Regions from separate parts of the Kluyvera sp. CRP genome, predicted to be linked through region 2. Evidence: riboswitches for the same ligand, from Rfam matches in the RefSeq annotation. Region 2 holds a riboswitch; each other region holds the start of a gene.
What was found. A riboswitch is a leader RNA that binds a small molecule or an ion and turns the genes downstream of it on or off. The one in region 2 is predicted to bind thiamine pyrophosphate.
Positions count from the first base shown of each region.

Region 1: linked by a shared signal. The riboswitch ahead of thiC (phosphomethylpyrimidine synthase ThiC) and the one ahead of thiB (thiamine ABC transporter substrate binding subunit) in region 2 are both predicted to bind thiamine pyrophosphate.
Region 3: linked by a shared signal. The riboswitch ahead of thiM (hydroxyethylthiazole kinase) and the one ahead of thiB (thiamine ABC transporter substrate binding subunit) in region 2 are both predicted to bind thiamine pyrophosphate.

Region 1 is NZ_CP082841.1:789,463-799,399, reverse strand. It holds gene thiF (thiazole biosynthesis adenylyltransferase ThiF) at 1-55, opposite strand, end outside; gene thiE (thiamine phosphate synthase) at 48-683, opposite strand; gene thiC (phosphomethylpyrimidine synthase ThiC) at 683-2,581, opposite strand; TPP riboswitch at 2,668-2,777, opposite strand; gene K7B04_RS03630 (Rsd/AlgQ family anti-sigma factor) at 2,829-3,314, opposite strand; gene nudC (NAD(+) diphosphatase) at 3,412-4,185, shown strand; gene hemE (uroporphyrinogen decarboxylase) at 4,226-5,290, shown strand; gene nfi (deoxyribonuclease V) at 5,290-5,970, shown strand; gene K7B04_RS03610 (YjaG family protein) at 6,004-6,594, shown strand; gene hupA (nucleoid-associated protein HU-alpha) at 6,781-7,053, shown strand; gene K7B04_RS03600 (DUF1481 domain-containing protein) at 7,066-7,758, shown strand; gene zraP (zinc resistance sensor/chaperone ZraP) at 7,762-8,196, opposite strand; gene zraS (two-component system sensor histidine kinase ZraS) at 8,445-9,824, shown strand; gene zraR (sigma-54-dependent response regulator transcription factor ZraR) at 9,821-9,937, shown strand, end outside.
Region 2 is NZ_CP082841.1:236,711-246,647, reverse strand. It holds gene araC (arabinose operon transcriptional regulator AraC) at 1-686, shown strand, start outside; gene K7B04_RS01135 (DedA family protein) at 816-1,583, shown strand; gene thiQ (thiamine ABC transporter ATP-binding protein ThiQ) at 1,621-2,319, opposite strand; gene thiP (thiamine/thiamine pyrophosphate ABC transporter permease ThiP) at 2,303-3,913, opposite strand; gene thiB (thiamine ABC transporter substrate binding subunit) at 3,889-4,872, opposite strand; TPP riboswitch at 4,903-5,001, opposite strand; gene sgrR (HTH-type transcriptional regulator SgrR) at 5,037-6,692, opposite strand; gene sgrT (glucose uptake inhibitor SgrT) at 6,780-6,932, shown strand; gene K7B04_RS01105 (sugar efflux transporter) at 7,021-8,199, shown strand; gene K7B04_RS01100 (carbohydrate kinase) at 8,248-9,213, opposite strand; gene K7B04_RS01095 (NosD domain-containing protein) at 9,224-9,937, opposite strand, start outside.
Region 3 is NZ_CP082841.1:4,469,738-4,479,674, reverse strand. It holds gene K7B04_RS21310 (NCS2 family permease) at 1-854, opposite strand, end outside; gene K7B04_RS21305 (adenine deaminase C-terminal domain-containing protein) at 873-2,654, opposite strand; gene K7B04_RS21300 (LysR family transcriptional regulator) at 2,780-3,706, shown strand; gene K7B04_RS21295 (hypothetical protein) at 3,750-4,235, opposite strand; TPP riboswitch at 4,962-5,058, shown strand; gene thiM (hydroxyethylthiazole kinase) at 5,093-5,878, shown strand; gene thiD (bifunctional hydroxymethylpyrimidine kinase/phosphomethylpyrimidine kinase) at 5,875-6,675, shown strand; gene fbaB (class I fructose-bisphosphate aldolase) at 6,821-7,873, shown strand; gene K7B04_RS21275 (mandelate racemase family protein) at 8,142-9,296, shown strand; gene K7B04_RS21270 (ABC transporter substrate-binding protein) at 9,364-9,937, shown strand, end outside.

The sequences.
Region 1 (9,937 bases), 550 kb from region 2:
CGATATCGCCGAGCAGGATTTGCCGGCTGTAGCGCATAAAGTCACGGTCATTCATCGCCGACTCCCACGATTGCCAGCAGTTGCGCGGTGGCTTCACGCCAGTCTGCCGCCTGGGTAATGGCGCTAACCACAGCCACGCTGCCGACGCCGGTCGTCAGTACCGCCGGAGCGCGTTCAAGGCTGATGCCGCCGATGGCGACGGTCGGGTAATCCGCCAGTCGTTCAATATGACTGGCCAACTGCGCCAGCCCCTGCGGGGCGGAAGGCATTTGCTTGGTTTGCGTCGGGAAGACGTGGCCGAGTGCGATATAAGAAGGCTTAGCGGCCAGCGCCACGTCTATCTCCATATCATCGTGGGTCGATACGCCCAGGCGTAAGCCCGCCGCCTGAATCGCTTTCAGGTCGGTGGTTTCAAGGTCTTCCTGGCCCAGATGCACGCCGTAAGCGCGGTGCTTAATTGCCAGACGCCAGTAATCGTTGATAAACAGGCGGGCGTCATAACGACGCCCCAGCTCGATGGCGGCGATAACATCCGCTTCCACCTCTTCATCGCGCTTATCTTTGATACGCAGTTGGATCGTGCGTACGCCCGCCTCCAGTAAACGCTCAATCCATGCAACGCTATCCACCACCGGGTAAAGCCCGAGGCGGAACGGCACGGTCGGGAAATCAGGCTGATACATCAGGCTTCCTCCCGCTTGAGATAAATTTCGCCGCCTTTGGCGCGGAAGTTTTCCGACATATCCGCCATCCCCACTTCAATGGTTTGCGCGGCGGCGTAGTCGCGGACCTCCTGGCTGATTTTCATCGAGCAGAACTTCGGCCCGCACATGGAGCAGAAGTGGGCAACCTTGCCGGACTCCTGCGGCAGGGTTTCATCGTGATAAGCGCGGGCGGTGAACGGGTCGAGCGCGAGGTTAAACTGGTCTTCCCAGCGGAATTCGAAGCGCGCTTTCGACATGGCGTTATCGCGGATCTGTGCGCCCGGATGGCCTTTCGCTAAGTCAGCGGCGTGGGCGGCAATTTTGTAGGTGATCAGCCCCTGTTTCACATCTTCTTTGTTCGGCAGGCCGAGGTGCTCTTTCGGCGTCACATAACACAGCATCGCGCAGCCAAACCAGCCGATCATCGCGGCGCCAATGCCGGAGGTGAAGTGGTCATAGCCCGGCGCGATATCGGTGGTCAACGGCCCTAAGGTGTAGAACGGCGCTTCGTGGCAGCTCTCCAGCTCTTCGGTCATGTTGCGCTGAATCATATGCATCGGCACGTGGCCCGGGCCTTCAATCATCACCTGCACGTCGTATTCCCAGGCGATTTTGGTCAGCTCGCCCAGCGTATGCAGCTCGGAGAACTGCGCTTCGTCGTTAGCGTCCTGAATGGAGCCGGGGCGCAGGCCGTCGCCCAGCGACAGGGAAACGTCGTAGGCGGCGCAGATTTCGCAAATCTCGCGGAAATGTTCGAACAGGAAGTTCTCTTTGTGATGGGAGAGACACCACTTTGCCATGATCGAACCGCCGCGCGAGACAATCCCGGTCAGGCGTTTGGCGGTCATCGGCACGTAGCGCAGCAGCACGCCCGCGTGAATGGTGAAGTAGTCGACGCCCTGTTCAGCCTGCTCCAGCAGCGTGTCGCGGAACGCTTCCCAGGTAAGGTCTTCGGCGATCCCGTTGACCTTCTCCAGCGCCTGGTAGATCGGGACGGTGCCGATCGGTACCGGGCTGTTACGCAGGATCCATTCGCGGGTTTCGTGGATATAGCGGCCGGTGGAGAGATCCATCACTGTATCCGCCCCCCAGCGCGTCGCCCACACCAGTTTTTCTACCTCTTCTTCGATAGAGGAGGTGACGGCAGAGTTGCCGATGTTCGCGTTAACCTTCACCAGGAAGTTACGACCGATGATCATCGGCTCGGATTCCGGGTGGTTGATGTTGGCAGGGATAATCGCGCGGCCCGCGGCGACTTCATCACGCACGAATTCCGGGGTGATGTTTTCCGGCAGGCGCGCGCCAAAGCTCATCCCCGGATGCTGGTGGCGCAGCACTTCACTGCTAATGCGCTCGCGGCCCATGTTTTCACGGATAGCGATGAACTCCATTTCGGGAGTGACGATCCCCCGGCGGGCGTAGTGTAACTGGGTGACGCGCTTGCCCGCTTTGGCGCGTTTCGGCGTCAGCAGGCCGGTAAAACGCAGATCGTCCAGGCCATCGTCGGCCAGACGTTCTTTGGTGTAAGCCGAGCTACGGTCGTCTAGTTCTTCGCTATCGTTACGTGCGTCAATCCACGGCTGGCGCAGTTTCGCCAGACCCTGCTGGACGTTAATCGCCACCTCAGGATCGCCATACGGGCCGGAGGTGTCGTACACCGGCACGGCTTCGTTCTCTTCAAACTGCGGGTTGTCTTTACTGCCGCCGATGAGCGTCGGGCTCAGTTGAATTTCACGCATCGGAATGCGGATATCCGGCTGTGAGCCGGTGATATAGATGCGTTTTGACTCAGGAAAGGCGGTCCCTTCCAGCGTATTGATAAAGTGTTGCGCCTGGGCGCGTTGTTCACGGCGTGATGGTTTAGTAGTGACAGACATAGCTCATTCCAAAAAAGTAAGGACGTGGCTTGTCAGACGACGGATGGAGTAATGGATGTGCGCCGCCCGTAAAGGCAGCAGCATAAAGCTGAATTACTCTTGTTCCCTTCGCAGGTCTTAACCTGATCAGGTTCCGCGGATCCCGAATTAACGGTCTCAGCCCGTGCTTGCGCACCAGGCACTCCGACAAGAAGTAACCTCTATCTTAGAGGTAATGATTGTAAACTACTCGTTAATGCGGCAAATCTCAAGCCGGGCGTTTTATTTCATCCTGGCCGAGGGCCTCGAAGGTCAGCATGATGAGCTGATCCTCTAATAGAAAACGGGCTTCCAGCGCTTCACCAATATCGGACAACGCCTGCTGAAACGCATATACGTTATCCTGGTCGATAGCGTTCTCCAGCGCAGAGTCGTAGTAGTCCATAATTTGTTGGGTATTGGCGTCCAGCAGCGGCCAGATTTTGCTGGCGTTTAAAAGCGGACTGTTGCCTTCCATTTTATGGATAATACGTTCATAAATACTGAAATGACCGGCAGAAAGGTAGTCGACCAGCCGCTGACAAAAGTCATCAAGCGCCTTTTCATTAAGACGCATAAATGATTCTTTGCCAGGCTTAAGGCCAACCAGATTGTAGTAAGCCACGAGCAGGTGCTTACGAATATTCAGCCAACGGTCGACCAGTCTGTGGTGTCCATGAATTCGCTCTTTTAGACTTTCTAACTGGTTTAACATAGGTTGACCCCGCATCGATAAGATTAAAATCTGCTCACGTCATTATGTAATAATAATGTTAACAACATGCCTGTGAAGCAAAGGTAGCGCAAGAGATATGGATCGTATTATTGAAAAATCGGATCGCGGCTGGTGGATCGTCAGCCACGAACAAAAATTATGGTTGCCCGGTGGGGAAATACCAATTGGCGAAGCGGTAAATTTCGATCTTGTGGGCCAGCGCGCACTCCAGATTGGCGAGTGGGAAGGCTCTCCTGTCTGGTTGGTACAGCAGCAACGCCGCCATGATATGGGCACCGTGCGCCAGGTGCTCGACCAGGATGTGGGGCTGTTTCAACTCGCCGGACGCGGCGTACAGCTGGCTGAGTTTTATCGCTCGCATAAGTTCTGCGGCTACTGCGGCCACACCATGCATCCGAGTAAAACCGAGTGGGCGATGCTGTGCAGCCACTGTCGCGAACGTTACTATCCGCAAATTGCCCCTTGCATTATCGTCGCGATCCGCCGTGAGGATTCCATCCTGCTGGCCCAGCATGTTCGCCACCGCAACGGCGTGCATACCGTGCTGGCCGGTTTTGTCGAAGTGGGGGAAACCTTAGAGCAAGCGGTCGCGCGTGAGGTGATGGAAGAGAGCGGCATTAAGGTGAAAAACCTGCGCTATATTACTTCGCAGCCGTGGCCGTTCCCGCAGTCGCTGATGACGGCGTTTATGGCGGAGTACGACAGCGGCGATATCGTCATCGATCCGAAAGAGCTGCTTAACGCTAACTGGTATCGCTATGACGATCTGCCGCTTCTACCGCCGCCGGGCACCGTCGCGCGTCGCCTGATCGAAGATACTGTGGCAATGTGTCGGGCTGATTACGACTGACATGTTACAATAGGCGCATCAACGCTAAAGGAATGTAAAAATGAGCGAACTGAAGAACGATCGTTACCTGCGTGCGCTGCTGCGCCAGCCCGTAGACGTCACCCCGGTATGGATGATGCGCCAGGCAGGCCGCTATTTACCGGAGTACAAAGCGACCCGCGCCCAGGCCGGCGATTTTATGTCGCTGTGCAAAAACGCCGAGCTGGCCTGTGAGGTGACGCTGCAGCCGCTGCGCCGCTATCCGCTCGATGCGGCGATCTTGTTCTCGGATATCCTGACTATTCCCGATGCGATGGGGCTGGGGCTGTACTTCGAAGCCGGAGAAGGCCCGCGTTTTACCTCGCTAATTACGACCAAAGCCGACGTTGAAAAACTGCCGATTCCGGATCCAGAAGGTGAACTGGGCTACGTGATGAATGCGGTGCGGACCATCCGCCGCGAGCTGAAGGGTGAAGTGCCGTTGATCGGTTTCTCCGGCAGCCCGTGGACGCTGGCAACCTACATGGTCGAAGGCGGCAGCAGCAAGGCCTTCACCGTGATTAAAAAGATGATGTATGCCGACCCTAAAGCGCTGCATCTGCTGCTTGATAAGCTGGCGCAGAGCGTCACGCTGTATCTGAACGCGCAGATTAAAGCGGGTGCGCAGTCGGTGATGATTTTCGACACCTGGGGCGGCGTGCTCACTGGCCGCGATTACCAGCAGTTCTCCCTGTACTACATGCATAAAATCGTCGATGGCCTGCTGCGTGAAAACGATGGCCGCCGCGTACCGGTAACGTTGTTCACCAAAGGCGGTGGGCAGTGGCTGGAAGCGATGGCGGAAACCGGCTGCGACGCGCTGGGGCTTGACTGGACCACCGATATCGCCGACGCACGTCGTCGCGTGGGCCATAAGGTGGCGCTGCAAGGCAATATGGACCCGTCCATGCTGTACGCTCCGGCGTCGCGCATTGAGGAAGAAGTGGCGACGATTCTGGCCGGTTTTGGTCAGGGCGAAGGCCATGTCTTCAACCTCGGCCACGGTATTCATCAGGACGTGCCGCCGGAACATGCGGGCGTCTTTGTTGAGGCAGTACACCGTCTGTCGGCGCAGTACCACCGCTAATGGATCTCACCTCGCTGCGCGCGCAGCAGCTGAAATTGGCGTCATCGGTGATCCGTGACGATCGTTTTATTAGCGATCCGCCGGATCTGATCGGCGGGGCCGACGTTGGCTTTGAGCAGGGCGGTGAAGTAACGCGCGCGGCGATGGTGCTGTTGAAATACCCTACGCTCGAGCTGGTGGAGTATCAGGTGGCGCGCATCGCCACCACCATGCCCTACATCCCGGGTTTCCTCTCGTTTCGTGAAACCCCGGCGCTGATGGCCGCCTGGCAGCAGCTTTCGCACAAGCCGGATCTGCTGTTTGTCGATGGCCACGGTATTTCCCACCCGCGCCGTCTTGGCGTAGCCAGCCATTTTGGTCTGCTGGTGGACGTGCCGACAATCGGTGTGGCGAAAAAACGCCTGTGCGGTAAGTACGAACTGCCTTCTTCAGAGGTGGGCGCGCTGGCGCCGCTGATGGACAAAGACGAACAGCTGGCGTGGGTCTGGCGCAGTAAAGCGCGCTGTAACCCGCTGTTTATCTCCACGGGCCATCGCATCAGTCTGGAGAGCGCTTTGGGTTGGGTACAGCGCTGCACTCAGGGCTACCGGCTACCAGAACCGACGCGCTGGGCGGATGCGGTGGCATCCGGGCGGCCGGCTTTTACGCGGCTTGCAGCAAAAATGCCCCATATCAGGTAAACTGCCGCTAATTTCCGTATTTGAGAACTCATCATGTTACAAAACCCGATTCATCTGCGTCTGGAGAAGCTGGAAAGCTGGCAGCACGTCACCTTTATGGCCTGTCTGTGTGAACGCATGTATCCAAACTACGCCATGTTCTGCAAAGAGGCGGAATTTGGCGAGCCACAGCTGTACCGACGCATTCTTGACCTCATCTGGGAAACGCTGACGGTCAAAGACGCGAAGGTGAACTTCGACAGCCAGTTGGAAAAGTTGGAAGAGGCGATCCCGGCGGCGGACGATTATGACATGTACGGTGTTTATCCGGCGATCGATGCTTGCGTTGCATTGAGCGAATTAATACATTCGCGTTTGAGCGGCGAAACCCTCGAACACGCGATCGAAGTCAGTAAGAGTTCTATTACCACCGTTGCAATGTTAGAAATGACCCAGGCTGGTCGTGAAATGACCGACGAAGAGCTGCGTTTGAACCCCGCGGTAGAGCAAGAATGGGACATTCAGTGGGAGATTTTCCGCCTTTTAGCCGAGTGTGAAGAACGCGATATTGAACTGATTAAAGGGCTACGCGCAGACCTCCGCGAGGCCGCAGAAAGCAATATTGGTATAATTTTTCAGCAATGAGACAATAAAACGTGATTTACCGCCTGAATTGTCACGCCTGAAGGCTTCACATCTGCCCCCCGTCTGGTCTACATTTGGAGGGCGAAAAAAAGTGGCTATCGGTGCGTGTATGCAGGAGAGTGCTTTTCTGGCATTTTCGTCGCACTCGATGCTTAGCAAGCGATAAACACATTGTAAGGATAACTTATGAACAAGACTCAACTGATTGATGTAATTGCGGACAAGGCTGAACTGTCTAAAACCCAGGCTAAAGCAGCACTGGAATCCACCCTGGCTGCTATTACTGAGTCTCTGAAAGAAGGCGATGCTGTACAGCTGGTTGGTTTCGGTACCTTCAAAGTGAACCACCGCGCTGAGCGTACTGGCCGCAACCCGCAGACCGGTAAAGAAATCAAAATCGCCGCTGCTAACGTGCCGGCATTTGTTTCTGGTAAAGCACTGAAAGACGCTGTTAAGTAAGACTGCGTGGCAGTGAACAGTTTTAAAGAAGGGGCGGTTTCGCCCCTTTCGTTCATCTGGCGTCGCTTTTCGGGGCTGGCGGGCACCTTATTGCTTACCGCCTGTAGCCATAACAGCGAACTGCCTCCGTTTACCGCCAGCGGCTATGCTGACACCCAGGGCGCGGTGCGCATCTGGCGTAAAGATAGCGGCGGCGAGACTCACCTGCTGGCCACTTTTAGTCCGTGGCATAGCGGTAGCACTTCAACCAGCGAATACCGCTGGCAGAACGATCAACTGCAACTGATCGAACTGAATATCTACGGCAAACCCACCGAACACATCCGCGCCCGTTTCGATCGCAACGGCGAACTGAGCTTTATGCAGCGTGAGATGGATGGGCAAAAACAGCAGCTCTCCAGCGACCAGGTCGCGCTCTATCGTTATCGCGCCGAACAGATTCGCCAGACCAGCGACGCGCTGCGTTTGGGGAAAGTTGTGCTGCGACAGGGGCGCTGGCACGCCGATCAGTCGGTAACGACCTGCGAAGGCGAAACGGTGAAACCGGATTTCGACGCCCGCGCGTTAGGGCATATCGCCAGCCGTCAGAGCCGTTCTTCTGCTGAAGTCAGTATCGCCTGGCTGGAAGCCCCGGAAGGCTCCCAGCTGCTGCTGGTGGCGAATGAAGACTACTGCACCTGGCAGCCGACGGAAAAAAACTTCTAAGCGTTACCAGCGGTGCATGCCGCCCATGTGTCCGTTCCCACCCTGGCAGCCGATTCCCATACCCCCGTGGCGGGGAATGCCGGCCTGTGCCAAGGCGACATCAAACTTCACCCGCTGCTGATCCAGCTTCTGCTGTAACGTCTCTATCTCCTGCGCTACGCCCTCAATTTTCGCGCTGTCTGGCTTATCGGCGGTAAGCAGCGCATTGTATTCATAGCGTTTAGAGGTGAGCTGTTGGCGCAGCGCGCTGGTCTGGTTGTAGAAGTCATTGTGCAGCTTCTGTGCGGTGGCCTGCTGGGCATCAGTTAACTGGCTGTAACCGTCGACGTTGCCGTTGTTATTCCCCCAATGATGCGGGCCAGCCAGCGCGGCGCCGCTAGTGAAGGTCAACGCCGCAAAAGTCAGTAGTGCAAAAGCTAAATTGTTGTTCCGTTTCATGGTGGATTCTCCTGTAGTGTGGTCACCTTAGCTATTGCATCTTCTGTGCCAGCTTCCCGAGCCGCGAAAATCGCGGCGCTGGGCGATATGTGGCGAGAGAAGCGAGTAAAAATGACGCGATCGCGCTATCCAGGCGAGTCATTTTTACTCGCTTTATCTTGATGTCTGCGCCGACTGGCCGGGTTGTGGGCGAGAAAAGCTGGCATGATTTCTGCTGCAGGAAAGCAAAGAGCAAAGAAGGAAACCCCATGGGCTTTATACGATTACAGAAGGATTCGGTCGCGACTTGCCTGAGCTGGTTACTGACTGGCGTGATTCTGCTGTTGGTGTGTTTGTTCTCTGTGCTGATCGTTCGTGACTATGGCCGTGAAAACGCCGCCGCGCAGCAAGCGCTCCACGAGAAGGGGCGCGTGCTGGTGAGCGCGCTGGAGTCTGGTACGCGCGCCGGAATGGGTATGCGTATGCATCACGCTCAGCTTCAGTCCATGCTGGAGGAGATGGCCTGGCAGCCTGGCGTTTTGTGGTTTGCCGTCACCGATGAGCAGGGGAAGGTGATTGCGCATAGCGATCCACAGCAGGTGGGGAAAACGCTGTATCAGCCGGACGAGATGCGTGCGCTTCAGGTCAGCGACAAAGAGCGCTGGCGACGTACCGGGACACCGGAACCGGCGCTGGAAATCTATCGCCAGTTTCGCCCTCTGGACGCGACTCGCGGTCACCATATGCGCATGATGATGCGCCGTGACGTTGTCGATACGTCGCAGGTGATCTTTATCGCGTTTGATAGCCGGGAAATGGACGCCGAGCAGGCTCGTGCGCAGCGCAATATGGTGGTTATGCTGTTTGCCGCTCTGTTAGTCATGGTTGCCACATTGCTTGCTCAGTTCTGGTTCCGGCGCTATCAGCGTTCGCGCCGACAACTGCTGGAAGCGACGCATCGCCGGGAGAAACTGGTGGCGCTGGGCCATCTGGCCGCCGGCGTGGCGCATGAAATCCGTAATCCGCTCTCTTCGATTAAAGGTCTGGCGAAATATTTTGCCGAACGTACTCCACCAGGTGGTGAGGCTTATGCGCTGGCGCAGGTAATGGCGAAAGAGGCCGATCGACTGAATAGGGTGGTGAGTGAACTGCTGGAGCTGGTACGTCCGGCGCATTTAAAATGGCAGCCCGTGGATCTCAACGAGGTTATTGCCCATTCGCTTCAGTTGGTGAGTCAGGATGCATCAGGTCGGGATATTCAGCTGCATTTTACCGCCAGGCCGGCGCTACGGCGGATTCAGGCGGACCCAGATCGCCTGAATCAGGTACTGCTAAATCTCTACCTTAACGCTATCCAGGCGATTGGCCGTGATGGGGAGATTACGGTCGCGGTAAACGAGGCAGGAGAGGGAAGCATTAAGCTGAGCGTAACCGACAGCGGTAAAGGGATGACGGAAGAGCAAAAACAGGCCATCTTCACCCCGTACTTCACGACCAAGGCTGACGGTACCGGGCTGGGGCTGGCGGTGGTGCAGAATATCGTTGAGCAGCATGGCGGGACCATTCAGGTTGAGAGTTCACCCGGCAAGGGGGCGACCTTTACCCTCACTCTACCGATCGATGGGCAACAGAAGGATGAACAAGGATGATGGCGGAAAAGGTCACGATTCTGGTGGTGGATGACGACATCAGCCACTGCACTATCTTACAGGCGTTACTGCGGGGCTGGGGCTATGAGGTGTCGGTGGCTTATAACGGCCTG
Region 2 (9,937 bases):
AAGGGGTGATTGAAAACCAGGGCAAGCAGTTTGTCTGCCGCCAGGGTGACATGCTGCTGTTCCCGCCGGGCGAAATTCACCACTATGGCCGCCACCCGGACGCGAGCGAGTGGTATCACCAGTGGGTCTATTTCCGCCCGCGCGCCTACTGGCACGAGTGGCTAAACTGGCCCGCCATCGTGGCGCAAACCGGTTTTTATCGCCCGGATGAAGCGCACCAGAGCGAAATTTCCGAGCTGTTCGGTAAAATTATCGACGCCGGACAGGGCGTAGGGCGCTATTCCGAACTGCTGGCCATCAACCTGCTTGAGCAACTGCTGCTGCGGCGCATGGAGGCGATCAACGAATCGCTGCATCCGCCCATGGATAACCGCGTACGCGATGCCTGCCAGTACATCAGCGATCATCTTGCCGATAGTCAGTTTGATATTGCCAGCGTGGCCCAGCACGTCTGCCTGTCGCCATCAAGGCTGTCGCATCTTTTCCGCCAGCAGTTGGGCGTTAGCGTGCTGAGCTGGCGTGAAGATCAGCGCATCAGCCAGGCCAAGCTGCTGCTGAGCACCACGCGCATGCCGATTGCCAGCGTCGGGCGCAATGTCGGCTTTGAAGATCAGCTCTATTTCTCCCGGGTCTTTAAAAAATGTACCGGTGCCAGCCCCAGCGAATTCCGCGCCGGCTGTGAATAAAAAGTAAAGAAAAGGAAATGCACTGTGTCGGCTTTTGTCTTTGCCAGTAAACTATTTAGACAATTGATGGCTTGACGATGCAGAGGGGGCTCTGGAGAATCCCTGCTTCGTTTTCAAACCGGGCACACTATGCAAGCATTGCTGGAACACTTTATTACGCAGTCCACGACCTACTCGCTGATTGCGGTGGCGCTGGTGGCGTTTCTGGAATCACTGGCGTTAGTGGGGCTGATTTTGCCGGGCACCGTGATGATGGCAGGCCTGGGCGCGCTTATTGGCGGCGGCGAGGTGAACTTCTGGCAGGCGTGGCTGGCGGGGATCGTGGGCTGCCTGCTGGGTGATTGGATCTCCTTCTGGCTGGGTTGGCGCTTTAAAAAGCCGCTGCACCGCTGGTCGTTTATGAAGAAAAACAAAGCGCTGCTCGATAAAACCGAATACGCGCTGCATCAGCACAGTATGTTTACGATTCTGGTTGGCCGCTTTATTGGGCCCACTCGCCCCGTGGTTCCCATGGTGGCGGGCATGCTCGATCTGCCGATTGCCCGGTTTATTCCCCCGAATATCATTGGTTGCCTGCTGTGGCCGCCGCTCTATTTCCTGCCGGGGATCCTCGCCGGCGCGGCGATTGATATTCCCGCCGATGAAAATAGCGCCAGCTTTAAGTGGCTGCTGCTGGCGGCGGCGTTGCTGTTGTGGCTCGGCGCGTGGCTGTGCTGGCGACTGTGGCGTAGCGCAAAGGAGAATCACGACCGTCTCAGCAACGTGCTGACGCGTCAGCGTTTACTGATTCTGGCACCGCTGATTCTGGGCGTTGGCGTGGTGGCGCTGGTCAGCGTGATTCGTCATCCGCTGATGCCAGTGTATATCGAGATTTTGCGTAAGGTGGTCGGGCTGTAATGTGCCGGATAAGGCGCAGCCGCCATCCGGCAATCCCTCACTCAGCGATACCTAACAGTGCCGAAGCGCTGGCCTTACCGCTCAGCAGCGCTTCGGTCTTACCATCCCAGGCGATTCGCCCTTCCGCCACCACCATTGCTCGCGCCGCAATTCGCGCCGCGTCTTCAACGCTGTGCGACACCATCAGCAGCGTCAGATTCTGGCGCTGACACACGTCGTCGACTAATTGCAGCATCTCCTGACGTAGCGCCGGATCGAGCGCGGAAAAAGGTTCGTCCAGCAGCAGAATGGGTTGCTGCCGCACCAGGCAACGGGCCAGCGCGGCGCGCTGGCGCTGGCCGCCGGAAAGCTCGCCCGGCAGTCTTTCCAGCATTGATTCAATCCCCATTTGCCCGGCGATGACCTGTAGCCTGCGTTGCTGATCGTCGGTGAGCTTGAGACGCGGGCTCATCCCCAGGCTGATGTTCTGGCGCACCGTCAGGTGGCTGAAGAGATTATTTTCCTGAAACAGCATCGACACCGGTCGCTGGGACGGCGGCGTATGCGTATGGACGCGGCCTTCCAGCATGATGGTGCCGCTGGCGGGCGTCAGAAATCCAGCGATCAGATTGAGCAGCGTCGATTTCCCCGCGCCGCTTGGGCCGAGCACCGCAATTTTCTCGCCCTGGGCAATCGTGGCGCTAAAGCGCATCGGCAGGTGCTGATACAGCCAGGTCACATCATTCAGTTTTAGCATGGCGTCCGGGTAACTTTTCAATCACGGTAAAGAGCAGGAAGCAGAGCAGTAACAGTATCAGCGCCGTCACCGCGCCGTCCTGACTGCGGTAGGCGCCAATCTGCTGGTAAAGATAAAACGGCAGCGTGCGGAAATTCTCGTTGCCGAATAACGCCACCACGCCGAAATCGCCGATCGACAGCACGCAGGCAAACGCCAGCGCTTGCGCCAGCGGTCTTTTGAGGGCGCGTAATTCAATTACCCGCAGGCGAGTAAACCCGCTAAGTCCCAGCGACTCGCAGAGAATGCTGTAGCGTGCAGTGATGTCGCGCATCGGCGTTTCCAGCACCTTCAGCGCGTAGGGTACCGCCATCAGCGCGTTGGTGAAGATGACAATCCCGTCGGCGGAGTCGGGCAGGCCGATGGTGTTATTAAGCAGCAGGAAGAAGCCGGTGGCCAGCACGATGCCCGGCATCGCGAGAATCAGCATCCCGCTCAGTTCCATCGTCTGACCGGCCAGCGGCTGGTTACGCGCCCGCAGCTCGCGACTGCTCCACAGCAGCATCATTGTGAGCGTCACGCTAAGCAGACCTGCGGCGAGAGCAATACGCAGCGACGTGCCCAGCGCCTGCCATAAAATCGGCTGGCTAAAGACGGAGAGCATCGACGGGTGAATGCCATCTACCACCACCGCCAGCAGCGGCGGCAGCAGTAACAGCAGGGTCAGGAAGATGAGTACACCATCGGCGATGCGGCTATGCCAGCGATCGTCCGGGTCACGCCAGCCTTGAATCTGGCTATTGCCCACCGCAATGGCCCGGCTCATACGCTGGCTAAGCAGCACCAGCGCCAGACAGCAGGTCATCTGAATCAACGCCAGCATTGCCGCTCGCGCCGGATCGTAATCAAAGTTCAGCGCCTGGTAGATCGCCAGCTCAATGGTGGTGGCGGAAGGCCCGCCGCCCAGCGACAGCACGGTGGCGAAGCTGGCGAAGCAGAGCATAAAAATCAGCGTGGCGATGGGCAGAATCTGTCGCCGCATCCAGGGCCATTCCACGTAGCGGAAGAACGGGTAGCCGCGCATTCCAAGCTGAGCGGCAAGCTGGCGCTGCTCGCCGGGGATTTGCTCCAGCGCTTGCAGCAGCAGACGGGTCGCCATCGGCATGTTGAAAAAGACGTGCGCCAGCAGAATGCCCTGCAGGCCGTAGGGGGAGAAATTCCACTGCCAGCCGAGCCAGGCATACAGTTGCGCCAGCCATCCCTGACGGCCATAGACGGTCAGAATGCCGAAGACGGCGACCAGCACCGGCAGGATGAGGGTCATCGCGCACAGGCGCAGCAACAGCTGACGGCCGGGGAAACGGCGTCGATAGAGCGCGCGGGCAAGGAAAATGGCGGGCAGCACCGATAACAGCGCAGAGAGAAACGCCTGCCAGAAGGAGAAGCGCACCACGTGCCACAGATAGCTATCGCCGAGCAGCGTTGACCACGACGTTTCGGGGGCGTTTAGCCACAGCGCCAGAAAAGCCGCCAGAGCGACGGCCACCATCAATGTGGTGGCCGTAAGCCCTGGGTAGAGCCAACCCGGAATTAGCGGCTGGCGGCGCGGAGCCATGTATTAATCCAGTTTTGACGTTCGCTGGCGACCTGCTGCGGCGTGAACTCAAGCGAGGTCTGCGGTTTCACCAGGCTGTTAAAACCTTCCGGCAGCGCAACCTGGGTTACCGGATACATCCAGTTGCCGGTCGGGATGGCGTTCTGGAAAGCTGGAGAGACCATAAATTGCAGGAATTTGTCCGCCAGTTTTTGCTGCTTGCTGGCCGCGGTTTTTGCCGCCACTTCGACTTGCAGGTAATGGCCTTCGGCAAACGGCGCCGCCGCGTAGTTGTCTTTCTTCTCTTCAATGATGTGATAGGCCGGGGAGGTGGTATAGCTCAGCACCAGGTCGCCTTCCCCTTTCAGGAACAGGCCGTAGGCTTCGCTCCAGCCTTTGGTAACGGTGACGGTCTTCGCCGCCAGTTTCTGCCAGGCTTCCGGCGCTTTATCGCCGTACACTTTCTGCATCCACAGCAGCAGGCCTAAGCCCGGCGTGCTGGTGCGCGGATCCTGGTAGATAACGCGCCATTTCTGCTCGCTCTCAACCAGCTCTTTCAGGCTTTTCGGCGGGTTTTTCAGCTTGTTTTTATCGTAGACGAAAGCGAAGTAGCCATAGTCGAATGGCACAAAGATGTCGTTGTTCCAGCCGCCCGGCACGTTGACGGCGCTGGCCGGAACGTTACTTTTGGCGAACAGTTTGGTGTCGGTCGCGGCCTGCAGCAGGTTGTTATCCAGCCCCAGCACGACGTCCGCTTTACTGTTTTTCCCTTCCATGCGCAGACGGTTGAGCAGCGAGACGCCATCTTCCAGCGCCACGAATTTCAACTCGCAGTCGCAGTCGGCTTCGAACGCTTTTTTCACCGCCGGGCCTGGGCCCCAATCGGCAGCAAAGGAGTCGTAGGTATAGACCGTCAGCACGGGTTTTGCGAACGCGGGCGCGGTAACCAGCACCAGCAGGGGGAGTAATTTCTTGAGCACTTTGCACCTCAGTAAATGGGTGGCAAAGGATTTTGAGTTAGCCTCAAATCCCTTCGCCGGGATTATCCGGATCAGGTTCGACGGGTCTCTCTCAGCCGCGCACGACGCACAGCACCCCGTTGAGAACGGCACATTGTAATGATTACGTGAATAAATCAAAAGCCCTACGGCTCCGGCGGTGCAAACCAGGCGGATTTAAAGTCAAACCAGCCCAGCGTATTCATCCGTACGCCGCGCATACTGCGCTGCCCCTGGAGCATCAGCCAGTGATGAATCAGCGGCACCACCGACTGATTAGCGAGCAACTGCTGGCACCAGTCGGCTTGCGGCAGGTTGCCCGCGCGCCAGCGCCGCGCGTCCTGTTCCCAGTCAATGGGGATACAATGGCGAATCATCGGCACTTCATACAGATAGGCGAACAGTGAAAAATCGAGCGGCAGCGTAAAGTTGGCGCTGTTAAGCCAGATATCGCTGACCACCTCGCCGCGGTGCCATTCGTCGTAGTCCACTTCCTGAATGTTGAGCTTGACCTGATGCTCCGCCAGCAGCGTTTCCATAATCTGGCCGATGGTCCGGTGCTCGACGTGATCCCGATAATAGGTGAGGGTGACGGACTCCAGCCCGGCCGGTTTCTCGCAGGCGCGGCTGCGCGCATGGTGCCAGCGCGGCAGCAGGCCGTAGGCGGGAAACCAGTGGCTCTGATGCTGCTCGCCCGCGCGGTAGAGCAGGTTGTTGGGATGAAACAGGTGGCTCAGCCACTGGCGTACCGTTGGGTTACGGCCCAATGTGCTCCGCGCATCGAACAGCAGGTAATAGCAGCCTTCTTCCAGCCGGCTTTCGACGGCTTTTTCACTTTCGGTAGAGCCTTCAAGCGTCAGGCCACCGTTTGGCGCTTCGCTGATTTCTGGCAGCACCCACACGTTAACCTCGTCAATCAACGCCCGGAAACCGAAATAGTCATCAAAGGCGAGGATCTTCAGTTGGTTAAGGTTATTGCGCGCGACCGAGTAGGGGCCGGTTCCTACCGGCATCCGCGAGAAATTAGGCAGCGTTTGCCATTCGCGCGGCAGAATCATCGCCGACACCTGGCTCAGCAGCCACGGCAGCCAGCGGTCAGGCTCGGCCAGATGCACGTCCAGCACCCATGCGGTAGGAGAGTGGATCTGCGTGATGTTGGAGAACAGCGGCAGCGTCATGCTGCGCTCCAGTGAGGCAATAACGTCTTCCATCTCCAGTTCGCGCCCATGATGGAAATGGATGCCGGGACGCAAATAAAAACGCCAGTGTAAGGGGGAAATTTCCTGCCAATGGTGAGCAATATCGGCTTCCAGTTCCCCATTTGCCTCATTTACCCGCGTTAAGGCGTTGAAAATCTGCCGGGCGATGTGGGTTTCCGAGCGGCGAAGCGCGGTGCCAGGCAGCAGGTTGTGCATCGGGCGATAGTAGAGCACCCGCAGAATGTGCCGACCCTGACGGAAGCTGCGCCCCAGATGCGAGACCAGCATCTGGCGTACTGCCGCTTTATCGCCGACCAGTTGCACCAGTTGATCGATGCGATCCTGCTCCAGCAGATCCTCCGCGCGCTGCTGCTGAAGCGCCAGCCCGGTATAGAGGAACGTGAGTCTGGAACGCTTGCCGCGCCCGGCTTCCGCTTCCCAGGTGAGCCAGCCCCGAGCCTCCATGGTGTTGAGTAATGTCCGCATATGACGACGTGAACAGCTCAGTAGCGCCGCCAGATCGTTAAGCGTCGTCTCCTGCGATTTTCCCTCGCAGCACTGCCATAAACGGATGAACTGCTGCTGTAAGCGACCTGAAGGCATAAAAGGGGAACTCCTGGTAAAAACTCAGCAATTTATTAATCCCTATATTAGGCCAATAATGGATTTCGATGAAGCGAGGAGGTGTGTATGAAGAGGTCTACCATCCATCAGTTTTACCAGCGTTATTTCGCAGCGACCAAAAATGTTTCCTGGCTGGCCCGCCAGGCAACGGCACAGCGGCTTGAAGTGCTGAACTCTCTGATGCAATGGGAAGTTACGAAATCGGCCTCTGAGCATTAATTCGCCAAATCATGTGTGACTGAGTATTTGCCAGCAGGTATCATCTGCTGGCTTTTTTTTATTCTTTCGCGTGCTTAAAGGATTTCACATGCTCTGGTTAATGACGATGGGACGACGTCTCAACGGTGTGTACGCCGCTTTTATGCTGGTGGCATTTATGATGGGCGTGGCGGGGGCGCTACAGGCGCCGACGCTGAGCCTGTTTCTCAGCCGTGAAGTGGGCGTCCAGCCGTTCTGGGTCGGCCTGTTTTACACCGTTAACGCGATCGCCGGGATCGCGGTCAGCCTGGCGCTGGCCAGGCGATCCGACAGCCGGGGCGACCGACGCAAGCTGATCATGTTTTGCTGCCTGATGGCGGTAGGTAACGCGCTGCTGTTTGCCTTCAACCGCCACTACCTGACGCTGATTACCTGCGGCGTGATGCTGGCATCCATCGCCAACGCCGCGATGCCGCAACTGTTTGCGCTCGCCCGTGAGTACGCCGACAGCTCGGCGCGCGAGGTGGTGATGTTTAGCTCGGTGATGCGTGCCCAGCTGTCGCTGGCGTGGGTGATTGGCCCGCCGCTGGCGTTTATGCTGGCGCTGAACTACGGCTTTACCACCATGTTCGCCATCGCGGCGGGGATCTTTATCCTGAGCCTGACGCTAATTGCGCTAACGTTACCCTCGGTGGCGCGAGTCGAGCAGCCTGCTGACGCGGTGCAGAATCAGATTAGCGGCTGGAAAGACAGCAACGTACGGATGCTGTTTATCGCTTCCACGCTGATGTGGACCTGTAACACGATGTATATCATCGATATGCCGTTGTGGATCAGCAGCGATCTTGGTCTGCCGGATAGCCTGGCGGGGATCCTGATGGGCACCGCCGCGGGTCTGGAGATTCCGGCGATGATCATTGCGGGCTACTACGTGAAGCACTTCGGTAAGCGTCGGATGATGGTCACTGCAGTGGCCGCCGGGGTGCTGTTCTACGTTGGGCTTATCTTCTTCCACAGCCATACCGCGCTGCTGATATTACAGCTGTTTAACGCCGTGTTTATCGGCATTGTCGCCGGGATTGGCATGCTGTGGTTCCAGGACCTGATGCCGGGACGCGCCGGGGCGGCGACCACATTGTTTACCAACAGCATTTCGACCGGGGTGATCCTGGCCGGGATCATTCAGGGCGCGCTGGCGCAAAACTTTGGCCACTTCTCGGTGTACTGGGTGATTGCGGGGATTTCGGTGGTAACGCTGGCGATGACTGCGCGGGTTAAGGACGTATAAGCCCGGTAGACCGGGCCACTCGCTCGTGGCCCGGCAACGTCGTCCGCCTTATGCTTCCCGGTCGAGACAGGTGTTGACCTCGGCGGCATGAGGTATTGCGTCGATCGCGCCAAAGCGGGTGCAGGTTAGCGCGCCGCAGACGTTGGCCCAGAGAACGGCTTTCTGCATGTGATCGTAGTTATCAAACTGACAATCTGGTTTTGCTATTTGCTGTAGCAATGCGCCAATAAAAGCGTCGCCGGCTCCGGTTGAATCAATGGAGGCAATGGCGATAGACGGAACCAACTGTTGCCTGCCTGAGCGATGGCTGAGCCATGTCCCCCGGTGTCCGCAGGTGACGGTGACATAGCTGACGCCCGCCTGGTGCAGTTGCTCACAGCCCTTCTCATTCGTTTTTTCGCCGGTGAGGAAGGCAAGCTCCTCTTCGCTGACTTTGACGATATCCGCCTGGTGGAACCAGGGCCTACAACGCGTGATAAACTCCTGTGGATTGTCGCCCCAGAGTCCATCCCGGTAGTTGGGGTCGAATGAGATGATGATGTTTCGTTGGGGGGCTTCCTGCAAAAGGCGCCGGTAGGTGGAATAAAGTTCGCCATCCAGCAGCCCGGTTGCGGCCCCAAAGTGAACGATGCCGACATCGTCGAGAAAATCATTGGGCAGATCCTGCCACGCCAGTTCGGCGTCCGCACCGCGACAGAAGGTAAAATCGCGCTCGCCATCGCTTTGCAGAGCCACAAAGGCCAGCGTGGTGGGCGTGATGCTGCGCGCTAGCCCTGACATATCGATGTTGTCAGGCCGTAGGGTCTCCATCAAAAAATCGCCAAAAGGATCGAGACCCACTTTCGTCGCCAGCTTTGCCTGCCCACCGCTACGATTGATGGCAATGGCGACGTTGGCCGGTGCGCCGCCTGCTTTTTTTAGAAAGTTTTCGCCATTCTTCAGGTCAATGCCGATATCGGTACACACAAAATCAATGAGCATCTCACCGATACAGGCAATCTTGTTGTGATTCATCGCGCTCTCCTTACTGCAACGCGTTGAACGTAGGCGTAGCCCGGAAGGCGTTAGCCGTTCTGTCCAGCATCACCTGTGATTCGGTGCCTGAATCGAGGATCGTGTTGTGCTGCGATGTCTGCTCCACCAGCACCGCGGTAACATCCAGCGGTTTCAGGCTGGCGGTGGTCAGCAGGGACTCGACCTGTGCTGCAAAGCAGGCGTCTTCTTCTGAGGTTGACGGCTGCGAGGTTGATGCTTCGGTCGTGGCGACAATATGGTTGTTGGCAATATAGTTTCCTTTCCCGGCAACGACACGAATGATGACCGGTTTTGTCTCCGCCGGTTTGAGATACTGCGTATCGATAGTCTCCGAAATATGGTTGGATATTATCGAGTTATTGCTACCGTTGATACGCAGCAAGCCGTATGAATCTTCTAAACCGTTGTCGTAACCTTGCATCGGCGGCCAGGGTTCGTGGTCACGTAAGAAATGGTTAGCGGAAACCAGATTTTCAGCGCAATTTTCTTCCAGCACTAGCATTCCGGGATAGAACGAATGGAAGCGGTTGCTGGTGATTGAAGAACGCACCACGCCAGATAAATGCACGCTGCTTGAACCGCGGGGGAATATATTGTTGGTGGCGATCAGCAGTCCGCCGAAGTTCTGTGCGTAAATGGAGTAACCTTTATAACCTGCGCCGATCAGGTTATCGGTTATTTTCGATGCCTGTCCGGCACCGCG
Region 3 (9,937 bases), 920 kb from region 2:
TCCAGCAGCCCGGCTTCACCGCCGACCGCCAGGGTAGTGCCCATGGTGGAGAAGAACTCTGAAGCGAAGAAGACAAACAGGAACGGCAGGAAGGCAATATTGAGCGCTCCCAGCATATCAATCTGGCCTAACACGGGCGTCAGTGAATGCGGCACATCGATAAAGTGGTTTGGCAGACGGGTGACGCCCGCCGGAATACCGACCAGCGTGGCAAATAAAATGGCCCACAGAATGGCGCCAGGAATGCTTCGCGCCTGCAGAGCGATGGCCAGAAATAGCCCGAACAGCGCGACCAGTGCGCCAGGAGCCAGGAAATCGCCCAACATTAAGGCGTTCGTTTTGGCGTTCGCCAGCACCAGCCCGGCGTTGCGGAACCCCAGCACCGCGACAAACAGGCCAATAGAGGCGGTTAATCCGAGTTTTATCGACTGCGGTACCGAGCGGGTGACGACTTCGCGCAGGCCGAATTTGGTCAGCAGGAAAAAGAGGATCCCTGACCAGCAGGCAATACCTAAGCCAATCGGCCAGCCGATGTTTTCACTGCCCGCGAGCGTCACGCCTACCAGCACCGACCCGCCAATACCGGGGCCGACGATAAACGGCAGGTTGGCATAAAACGCCATCAGCAGCGTCCCGCCGACGAACACCAGAATGGTACCGGTGGTGGCCGCCCCTTTATCCATTCCGCCTACCGCCAGCAGGCCTGGAATGACCACTAAAAGATAGGCGGCGGCCAGAAAGCCGGTGATGCCCGCCAGACATTCGGTACGCAGCGAACTGCCGCGCGAGTAAAGCGCAAAGCGCCGTTCCAACCAGCTCCCGGAGGTGGTGGAGTTAAGGGTATTATCGGCCATGATGTGGCGCTCCCATGATTATTGTTGTGCTGTGTGTTGTGATGAAATGACCGGGTTGACAATCTGTCGCGTGGTGCCGTCGGTCAGCCCTAAATCGGTTAAATGTGGCCCGGCGTTACAAGCAAGACAGGTGCCTTCAATCGCCTTAAAGACCCGATACGGCGGCTCCCAGTCGGCAACCTTCGCGCTGAGATCGCGCAGATTGCGGAATTCCGCGGCCAGCTCGTCGGCGGGTTTGTCAGAAAGCATCCCGGCAATCGGCATCGCCACGTGGGCCAGAATGCCGCCGTTTTGCGCCAGCGCCATGCCGCCGCCCGAGGCGATCAGCTGATTGGCCGCCAGGGCCATATCTTCGGGGTGACGGCCCAGCACTACCAGGTTGTGTGAGTCGTGCGAGTAGCTGGTGGCGATAGCGCCGCGCAGTTCGCCCCAGCCTTCCAGCAGGGCAATCTGCGGCGTGGCGGCATGTCGGCCATGACGATGCTTAACCCAAATCAGGCTAAATCCGTCGGGAATCTGCACCTGGCCGTCACGGATCTCGACGTCCACTTCGCCCCATTGGGTAAAGCGCGCGCCGCGGATGTGGCGAAGCCGCGCGACGCCGTGTTGAATGCGGCCAACTCGCAACGCGAAGTCATCGGCGCTGAGTGGATCCAGGTGCAGCGTATTGCGCGGCGGCGTCACGCCAGGGGCCGGGGGAATCGCTGCCAGCAGCTTGCCGTCGCGGGCGATTTGTTTCCCGGCGACGTAGACCGCGCGGGCGGAGAGTTTATCCAGCGAATCAAAGACCACCAGATCCGCGCGGCGACCGGCGGCAATCAGCCCCAGATCGTTTCGCTGCAGACGAATGGCGGCGTTCAGCGTAGCGAAGCGCAGAACGTCGGTGGCCCTCAGTCCGTGTTCAATCAGTAAATTGAGCAGAGCGATGATGCCGCCTTTTTCCAGCAGCATATCCGGCGGCACGTCGTCGGTGCAGACCGTAATCTGCGAAGAGAGATGCGGCAGCGTTTGCAATGCTTTGACGATATCCGGCAGCAGGTAAGGGTGGGAACCCCGAATTTCGAGCGTCAGCCCGGCGCGCAGCTTTTCCAGCGCATCGTCAGCGGAGGTCAGTTCATGGTCTGAGGTGACGCCTGCGGCCAGATAGGCTTGCAAATCGGCGCCGCTCAGCCCACGAGCGTGGCCTTCGATCAGTTTGCCGCTATCCAGCCCCGCCTGCACAATCTCCTGCATGCGGCAACTGCCGTGCAGCACGCCGTGCATATCCATCACTTCCGCCACGCCGCGCACTTCCGGCCAGCCGAGCATGGTGCTCATTTCCGCGCCGGCGAATTCGGCACCCGACATTTCCAGACCCGGCGTCGACGGGACGCTGGACGGCGCGGCAACCATCACCTGCAACGGCAAATGGCGGCTCGCCTCTACGGCATAGCGCACGCCTGCCACGCCCAGCACGTTGGCCAGCTCATGGGGATCCCAGAAGACGGCGGTGGTTCCCTGCGCCAGCACAATTTCGGCATAGCGCTCCGGCGGCAGATGTGAGCTTTCCAGGTGGACGTGGGTGTCCATCAGGCCGGGAGAGAGGAATTCACCGGGCAGGGAGTGGCGTTCAAGGGCGTCGCTGCGGCTACCGCGCGGGTGGACGCTGGCAATCATGTCGCCGACGATACCTACGTCGGCTTCGCGAATTTCACCCGTCGCCATATCGACGATGTAAGCATCGGTGAGCAGCAGGTCGAACGGAACTTCACCACGAGCGGCCTGAACGGCGCGGCGGCGGTTTTCAGCATTGCTGGACATAACATCTCCGGCACAGGGATAATGTGCGCTACTTTAGGGGCAGAGCAAACGGTTGCCCAGATGAAAAAACTTATCACCTGATAACTTCGGCTTATTCTGCGTGATCGTCACGAGTGAAGCACAACATGACCGAACCCTGGCAGCGATTGCCCGCGCTCTCGCTTAAACAACTGCAGTATTTTGTCACGCTGGCCCAACTGCGTCACTTTACGGACACCGCGAATCGTCTGGCCATTAGCCAACCGGCGCTCAGCAGCGCCCTGCGGCAGACGGAAGCGGTGCTTGGCGGCAAGCTGGTGAATCGTACCGCTTCGGCGGTGACGTTAACCGAGCTGGGGGCGGCGATACTTCCCCATGCCCAGCGGGTGCTGAGCGTGGCGCAGACGGCGTTTCAGGATATGCAGCAAATCGTCGAGGCGGGCGGCGATGGAACGGTGCGCATTGGGCTGGTGCCGTCGGTCAGTTCGCTGTTATTTCCTTTGCTGCCGAAGATGCTGGCACAGGCGTTCCCGCGTCTGCGCGTTGAATTTCACGATCGCACCAACGATGCCATGGTTGGCGACCTGCAAAGCGGGCAAATTGATTTTGGCGTCGGCGCCATCGACAGTTCGCTGCCGGCTGATTTGCAGCTCTTCCCGCTGCGTGAAGATCCGCTGGTGGCGGTTTTGCACAGGGACGACCCGCTAGCCGGGCAGCCACATTTACCCTGGAAACTGCTGGCGGGGCGCGATATTGCGGTATTCTCAAAGGGGAACGTGCAGCGTCTGGTCGGGGCATTGGTTGAAAGCCAGCGGCTGACGTTGAATACGCGTTATCAGGTGGACTATATCGAAACGCTGTACGGGCTGGTGCGCTCGCAGCTGGCGGTGGCGATTTTGCCGCAGCTTTACACCACCCACCTTGAAGACCCAACGCTGCGGGTAGCGCAGCTTCAGCAACCAGCGCTGACGCGTACGGTGGCGCTAATGCGCGGGCCGCAGACGCTGCCGCCGCTAATTGAGTCCTGCTTTACGCTGCTGCTTAAAGCGCTGCGTGAGAACGCCGCCGAGTAGCGCCAACAGAATAAGGGAGGCGTCTACCTCCCTGTATCCATTTTTATTGTTTGACGGTCAGCATGCCGTTTTCACGGCCATGGGTCTTATTCCACGATGCGCTTTCAATGCCGTCTGCATTCATACTGACGGAAATAATATAGCCCGCTCCGCGAATTTCATAAAAATTGGCGTTAATACGCTTCACAACGGCTTTTTTGCCATTAATCGTCGCCGAGAAGAAACCGTTAGACAGCGTTGCTTTTAGCACATTAGAAGAGAGCGTCGCTTCACGCATGGGATCGGCGACGTGCGCCGCCTGCGCGTGTTGTTCCGCGTCGTGAGTGCGAGTCGCGTTGGCCGCGTTGGCATACGCCGCGGTCATGGCCGCGTTGTTGATCCCTTGCTGTCTGTTTTGTTCGGATAAATAGCAGGTATCTTTAGAAATACCTTGCGCCTCACATGCCGCCATTCGCTGTGCCGGGGTAGAGCAACCCGCAAGAATCGCCGAGCTTGCCACAACGGCTAACAGCATTATTTTTGCTTTCATCATTAACCTTATTTTTTATATAGACCAGAACGTCACCTGAATAAATGTTTAACGTTCTCCCCGTAATATTTTCGGGACCGTTAATTATAAATTATTTTCAGGTTTTAATTGTTATGAGTGATAACAGTCGTTCGTGATTATGGAGACTGCATTGCTATATACCACCGCCCCTAATGCCCCGGTTGCTACCAGCGCGAGGGAGACGATCACATACGCAAGAATAATTTTTATCATTGACTATCAATCACTAAGGCAAGCAGAAGTTTGCCGCTTTCTTTGTAACGCGAAGCAACTATCCAGTAAGTTGACTATATAAATATTGATTAGGATCATGATTTTTGTTGATAGATTCACGTGGTGAATGTAGTGAGGTTTAAATGTTATTTTTTAATTAATTCAAATGGTTGGATGAACTCATCCTACCATTTATCGATAAGGATTATTCCTATAGAAAACAGTTTTTATGATTGGTTCTAAAGCGAGTCTAATGATTTTCTTTGTTTTTTTATTTTTTCTTTCGTCGCGGGTTTAATTATGGCTATCTGGTTTTTCGTTTCGTATGAAAGAAAGTCATGGCTATCTTTTTTTTACCTGTCGTGAGCGTGTTAATTAAAGTTTAACGACTATTAGATATAACCTTGCTGTTTATAGCGTGATTTCTCGCGGGGGAAGAGGCTTGCTTAAGCGAGAAACTTCCCTTACGCTTGCAAAAAAGCGGCCACGCCGCTAAACGACTCGGGGTGCCCTTCCTGGTGAAGGCTGAGAAATACCCGTACCACCTGATCTGGATAATGCCAGCGTAGGGAAGTCAGAGACCGCCTGGTCATTGCTTCTTCGCGTTATGGCAGGAGCAAACCATGCACGTTAACCTGCTAAACCCCGCGCAATCCGCGCGTACTGCCCATATTCTTCACCAGCATGCCCCCCTTGTTCACTGTATGACCAACGATGTCGTGCAGACTTTCACCGCCAACGTATTGTTAGCCCTTGGCGCCTCGCCCGCGATGGTGATTGATGCCGGTGAAGCCGCGCAGTTTTCCGCCATAGCCAGTGCGGTATTGATAAACGTTGGCACTTTAACCCAGCCGCGTGCGCAGGCGATGCTTGCGGCGGTGGAAAGCGCGAATGCGGCGAAGACGCCCTGGACGCTCGATCCGGTTGCCGTTGGCGCACTGACGCTGCGCAGTGAATTCTGCCGCGGCTTACTGCCATTACAGCCTGCGGCGATTCGTGGAAATGCCTCTGAAATTTTGGCGCTGGCGGGCGAGAGCCACGGCGGGCGCGGCGTGGATACCACCGATACGGCCGCGACGGCGCTGCCAGCGGCACAGAAGCTGGCGCGAGAAAGCGGCGCGATTGTGGCGGTGACGGGAGAAGTGGATTACATCACCGATGGTCAGCAAACGCTGGCAGTGCAGGGCGGAGATCCGCTGATGACGCGGGTGGTTGGCACCGGCTGCGCGCTGTCGGCGGTGGTGGCGGCCAGCTGCGCGCTGTCGGGCAGCCGTCTGGAAAATGTGGCGGGCGCCTGCGCGCTGATGAAATTCGCCGGGCAGCAGGCCGCCGAGGGGCGCGGGCCGGGCAGCTTTATGCCTGCCTTCCTCGATGCGCTGTACGCGATGAATGCGGAGGTGGCGGCATGAAGCGCATTAACGCCTTAACCATCGCCGGTACCGACCCTAGCGGCGGCGCAGGCGTTCAGGCAGACCTGAAAACCTTCTCCGCGCTGGGTGCCTACGGTTGTTCGGTGATGACCGCGCTGGTGGCGCAAAACACCCGCGGGGTGCAATCGGTCTATCGCATTGAACCCGATTTTGTCGCCGCGCAGCTGGACTCGGTGTTCAGCGACGTGCGCATTGATACCACCAAAATCGGCATGCTGGCCGAGACCGATATTGTTGAAGCTGTGGCCGAGCGGCTGGCGCGTTATCGTATTCAGAACGTGGTGCTCGACACGGTGATGCTGGCGAAAAGCGGCGACCCGCTGCTGTGCGCATCGGCGGTGACGACGCTGCGTCAGCGTCTGCTGCCGCAGGTGTCGTTGATTACGCCAAACCTGCCGGAGGCGGCGGCGCTGCTTGACGCGCCGCATGCCCGCAGCGAACGCGAGATGCTGGAACAAGGGCGCGCGCTGCGCGCGCTGGGCTGTGAAGCGGTGCTGATGAAAGGCGGCCATCTGGACGACGCCGAAAGCCCGGACTGGCTGTTTACCGCCGACGGTGAAACGCGGTTTACCGCGCCACGGGTGGTGACGAAAAACACCCATGGCACCGGCTGTACGCTGTCGGCGGCGCTGGCGGCGTTGCGGCCACGTCACGCCAGCTGGCAGGAAACGGTGCCGGTGGCGAAAGCCTGGCTGTCGAAAGCGCTGGCGCAGGCCGATACGCTGGAAGTGGGCGAGGGGATTGGCCCAGTGCACCATTTCCACGAGTGGTGGTAACTGTCCCGTCTGCGTGCCAGCAGCTTGTGCGTTAAAACCGACAAAAGTTGGACATTCTACGCCCCCGGTACCAGGCTTATCCTGCTCAAAAAACTTGAGCAGGACATCCAGCCGACATGATGTCGGCGCTTACGGGAGCATAGCTATGACTGATATTGCGCAGTTGCTTGGCAAAGACGCCGACAGCCTTTTACAGCATCGTTGTATGACCATTCCAGCCGACCAGCTCTATCTGCCTGGCCACGACTACGTTGACCGGGTGATGGTGGATAACAACCGCCCACCTGCGGTGTTGAGAAACATGCAGACGCTCTACAATACCGGGCGTTTAGCCGGTACGGGCTACCTGTCGATTCTGCCGGTCGATCAGGGCGTTGAGCATTCGGCCGGGGCCTCGTTTGCCGCCAACCCGCTCTATTTTGATCCGAAAAACATCGTCGAACTGGCCATTGAGGCGGGCTGTAACTGCGTGGCCTCAACCTACGGCGTGCTGGCGTCGGTTTCGCGCCGCTACGCACACCGCATTCCGTTCCTCGTGAAGCTCAACCACAATGAAACGCTGAGCTATCCGAATACTTTCGATCAAACGCTGTATGCCAGCGTTGAGCAGGCTTTCAACCTTGGCGCGGTGGCTGTAGGGGCGACCATCTATTTTGGTTCAGAAGAGTCTCGCCGCCAGATTAAGGAGATCTCTGCCGCTTTCGAGCGCGCGCATGAGCTGGGGATGGTGACGGTGCTGTGGGCCTACCTGCGCAACCCTGCGTTTAAGAAAGACGGCGTTGACTATCACGTCTCCGCCGACTTGACCGGGCAGGCCAACCATCTGGCGGCGACCATCGGCGCGGATATCGTCAAACAAAAAATGGCCGAAAATAACGGCGGCTATAAAGCGGTGAACTTTGGTTATACCGACGATCGTGTATACAGCAAATTGACCACCGACAACCCGATTGACCTGGTGCGTTATCAGCTGGCGAACTGCTATATGGGCCGCGCGGGGCTTATTAACTCCGGCGGCGCGGCGGGCGGTGAGACCGACCTGTCCGACGCGGTACGGACGGCGGTTATCAACAAACGCGCTGGTGGCATGGGGCTGATTCTGGGCCGTAAAGCGTTCAAAAAATCCATGGCCGACGGCGTGCAGTTGATCAACGCCGTGCAGGACGTTTACCTCGATAGCAAGATTACCTTCGCCTAAAAGTTTGCCTCCTCGCCCGCCAGGGTGAGGAGGCCGATCCCCTTCACACTTCGTTATCCTTTTGTGAAAAACATCACGCCTCCTTGTGCGCATGCCCAAAAAACAGTCGATTGTTAGCGCTATTTGTCCGTGGAAGCGCTGTTATTTTGTGCTTAGATTAGTCATGAAACGCCTTTTCAATTCCCTAAAACCGTTTTATCGGATCAGTGTTGGACACAGGATTGTGGCGCGTTAAGCGCCATGTCGAATGTTGTACTAAGGACACATAATGAAAATTGAATCTGTAAATGTCACCGTTTTCCAGCATCCCACCCGCCGCGTCTCCGATAGCGCCGGGCACTCCCATCCGGGGCCAGAAAGCATGGCCAAAATGGCGATGCTGACGATTACCGCGGACGATGGCAGCAAGGGCTATTCGTTTGCGCCGCCGGAAATCGTGCGCCCGTTCGTGGTAAATACCTTTTTCCGTAAAGTGCTGGTTGGTCAGGATCCGTTCGACCGTGAACGCATCTGGCAGGACCTGGTGCACTGGCAGCGCGGCAGCGCGCATCAGCTGACCGAACGCGCGTTGTCTTTCGTGGAACAAGCATTGTGGGACCTGATTGGGCGTAAGCTCAATATGCCGGTCTACAAACTGCTCGGCGGCTATCGTGACAAAGTGCCGGCCTACGGCAGCACCATGTGTGGCGACGATTTAGCAGGTGGCCTGTCCACGCCGGAAGAGTACGCGGCCTTTGCCGAAACCCTGGTGGCGCGCGGCTATAAGGCTATCAAGCTGCACACCTGGATGCCGCCGGTCTCCTTCGCGCCAAACCCGAAAATGGATATCAAAGCCTGCGCCGCGGTACGCGAGGCGGTGGGGCCGGATATCGACCTGATGATCGACGGCTACCACTGGTACAGCCGTACCGAAGCGCTGTGGATAGGTAAGGAGCTGGAAAAACTCAACTTCGCGTGGTTTGAAGAACCGATGGAAGAGGACAGCATGTCGTCCTACGCGTGGCTGGCGGAAAACCTCTCTATCCCGATTATCGGGCCGGAAAGCTTTGGCGGTAAGCACCACAGCCGTGCGGATTGGGTGAAAGCGGGCGCGTGCGACATTCTGCGCGCGGGCGCTAACGGCGTGGGCGGCATTACGCCAACGATGAAGGTGGCGGCGCTGGCGGAATCCTTCGGCATGGACTGCGAAGTGCACGGCAACGGCGCGGCGAGCCTGGCGGTGGTCGGGGCGATCCGTAACTGTCGCTGGTATGAGCGCGGCCTGCTGCATCCGTTCCTCGACTACGACCAGCCGGCGGCCTACCTGAACAGCATCATCGACCCAATGGACGCGGATGGCTTTGTTCACCTGTCTCAGCGCCCTGGACTGGGCGAAGACATTAACTTTGCATATATCGAAGCCAATACCGTCAGCCACGACTGACACATAACAAAGACAAGACAGGCGCGTACGGATTCGTAGCCTGTCGTACCCTACAGGCGATAGATAGATGAAAAAATCCTCCTTACTGGGAGCGTGTTTGCTCGCGCTCACCATGACGATGGGGAGCGGGGCGGCGTTGGCGAAAACGCCGCCGGATCAGCTCATTATCGGCATGAACATGAACAACCTGCTGACCCTCGACCCGGCCGCGATGACCGGTAATGAAGTGGTGGGTATCGTGGTCAACCTCTATGATTCGCTGGTTGAACTGGACCCTGAACCGCTGACCAACGTCAAACCGGCACTGGCCAAATCCTGGGACATCAGCCCGGATGGCAAAACGCTGACCTTCCATCTGCAAAACAACGTTAAGTTTCACTCCGGTAACCCGCTGACCGCCGCCGACGTGGTGTGGTCGATGCGGCGCATTCTGCACCTTAACCTCGCGCAGGCATCGGTGTGGAAGTCTTACGGCTTCAGCAAAAAGAACGTCGACAAGCAGGTGACCGCACTGGACGACTATACGGTGCAGATTGTCCTGCCGAAACCGAACGATCCGCAGCTGGTGATTTACTCGCTAGGCGCGCTGGGTAACCTTGGCGTGCTCGACAGCAAAACCGTGCAGAGCCATGAGCAGGATA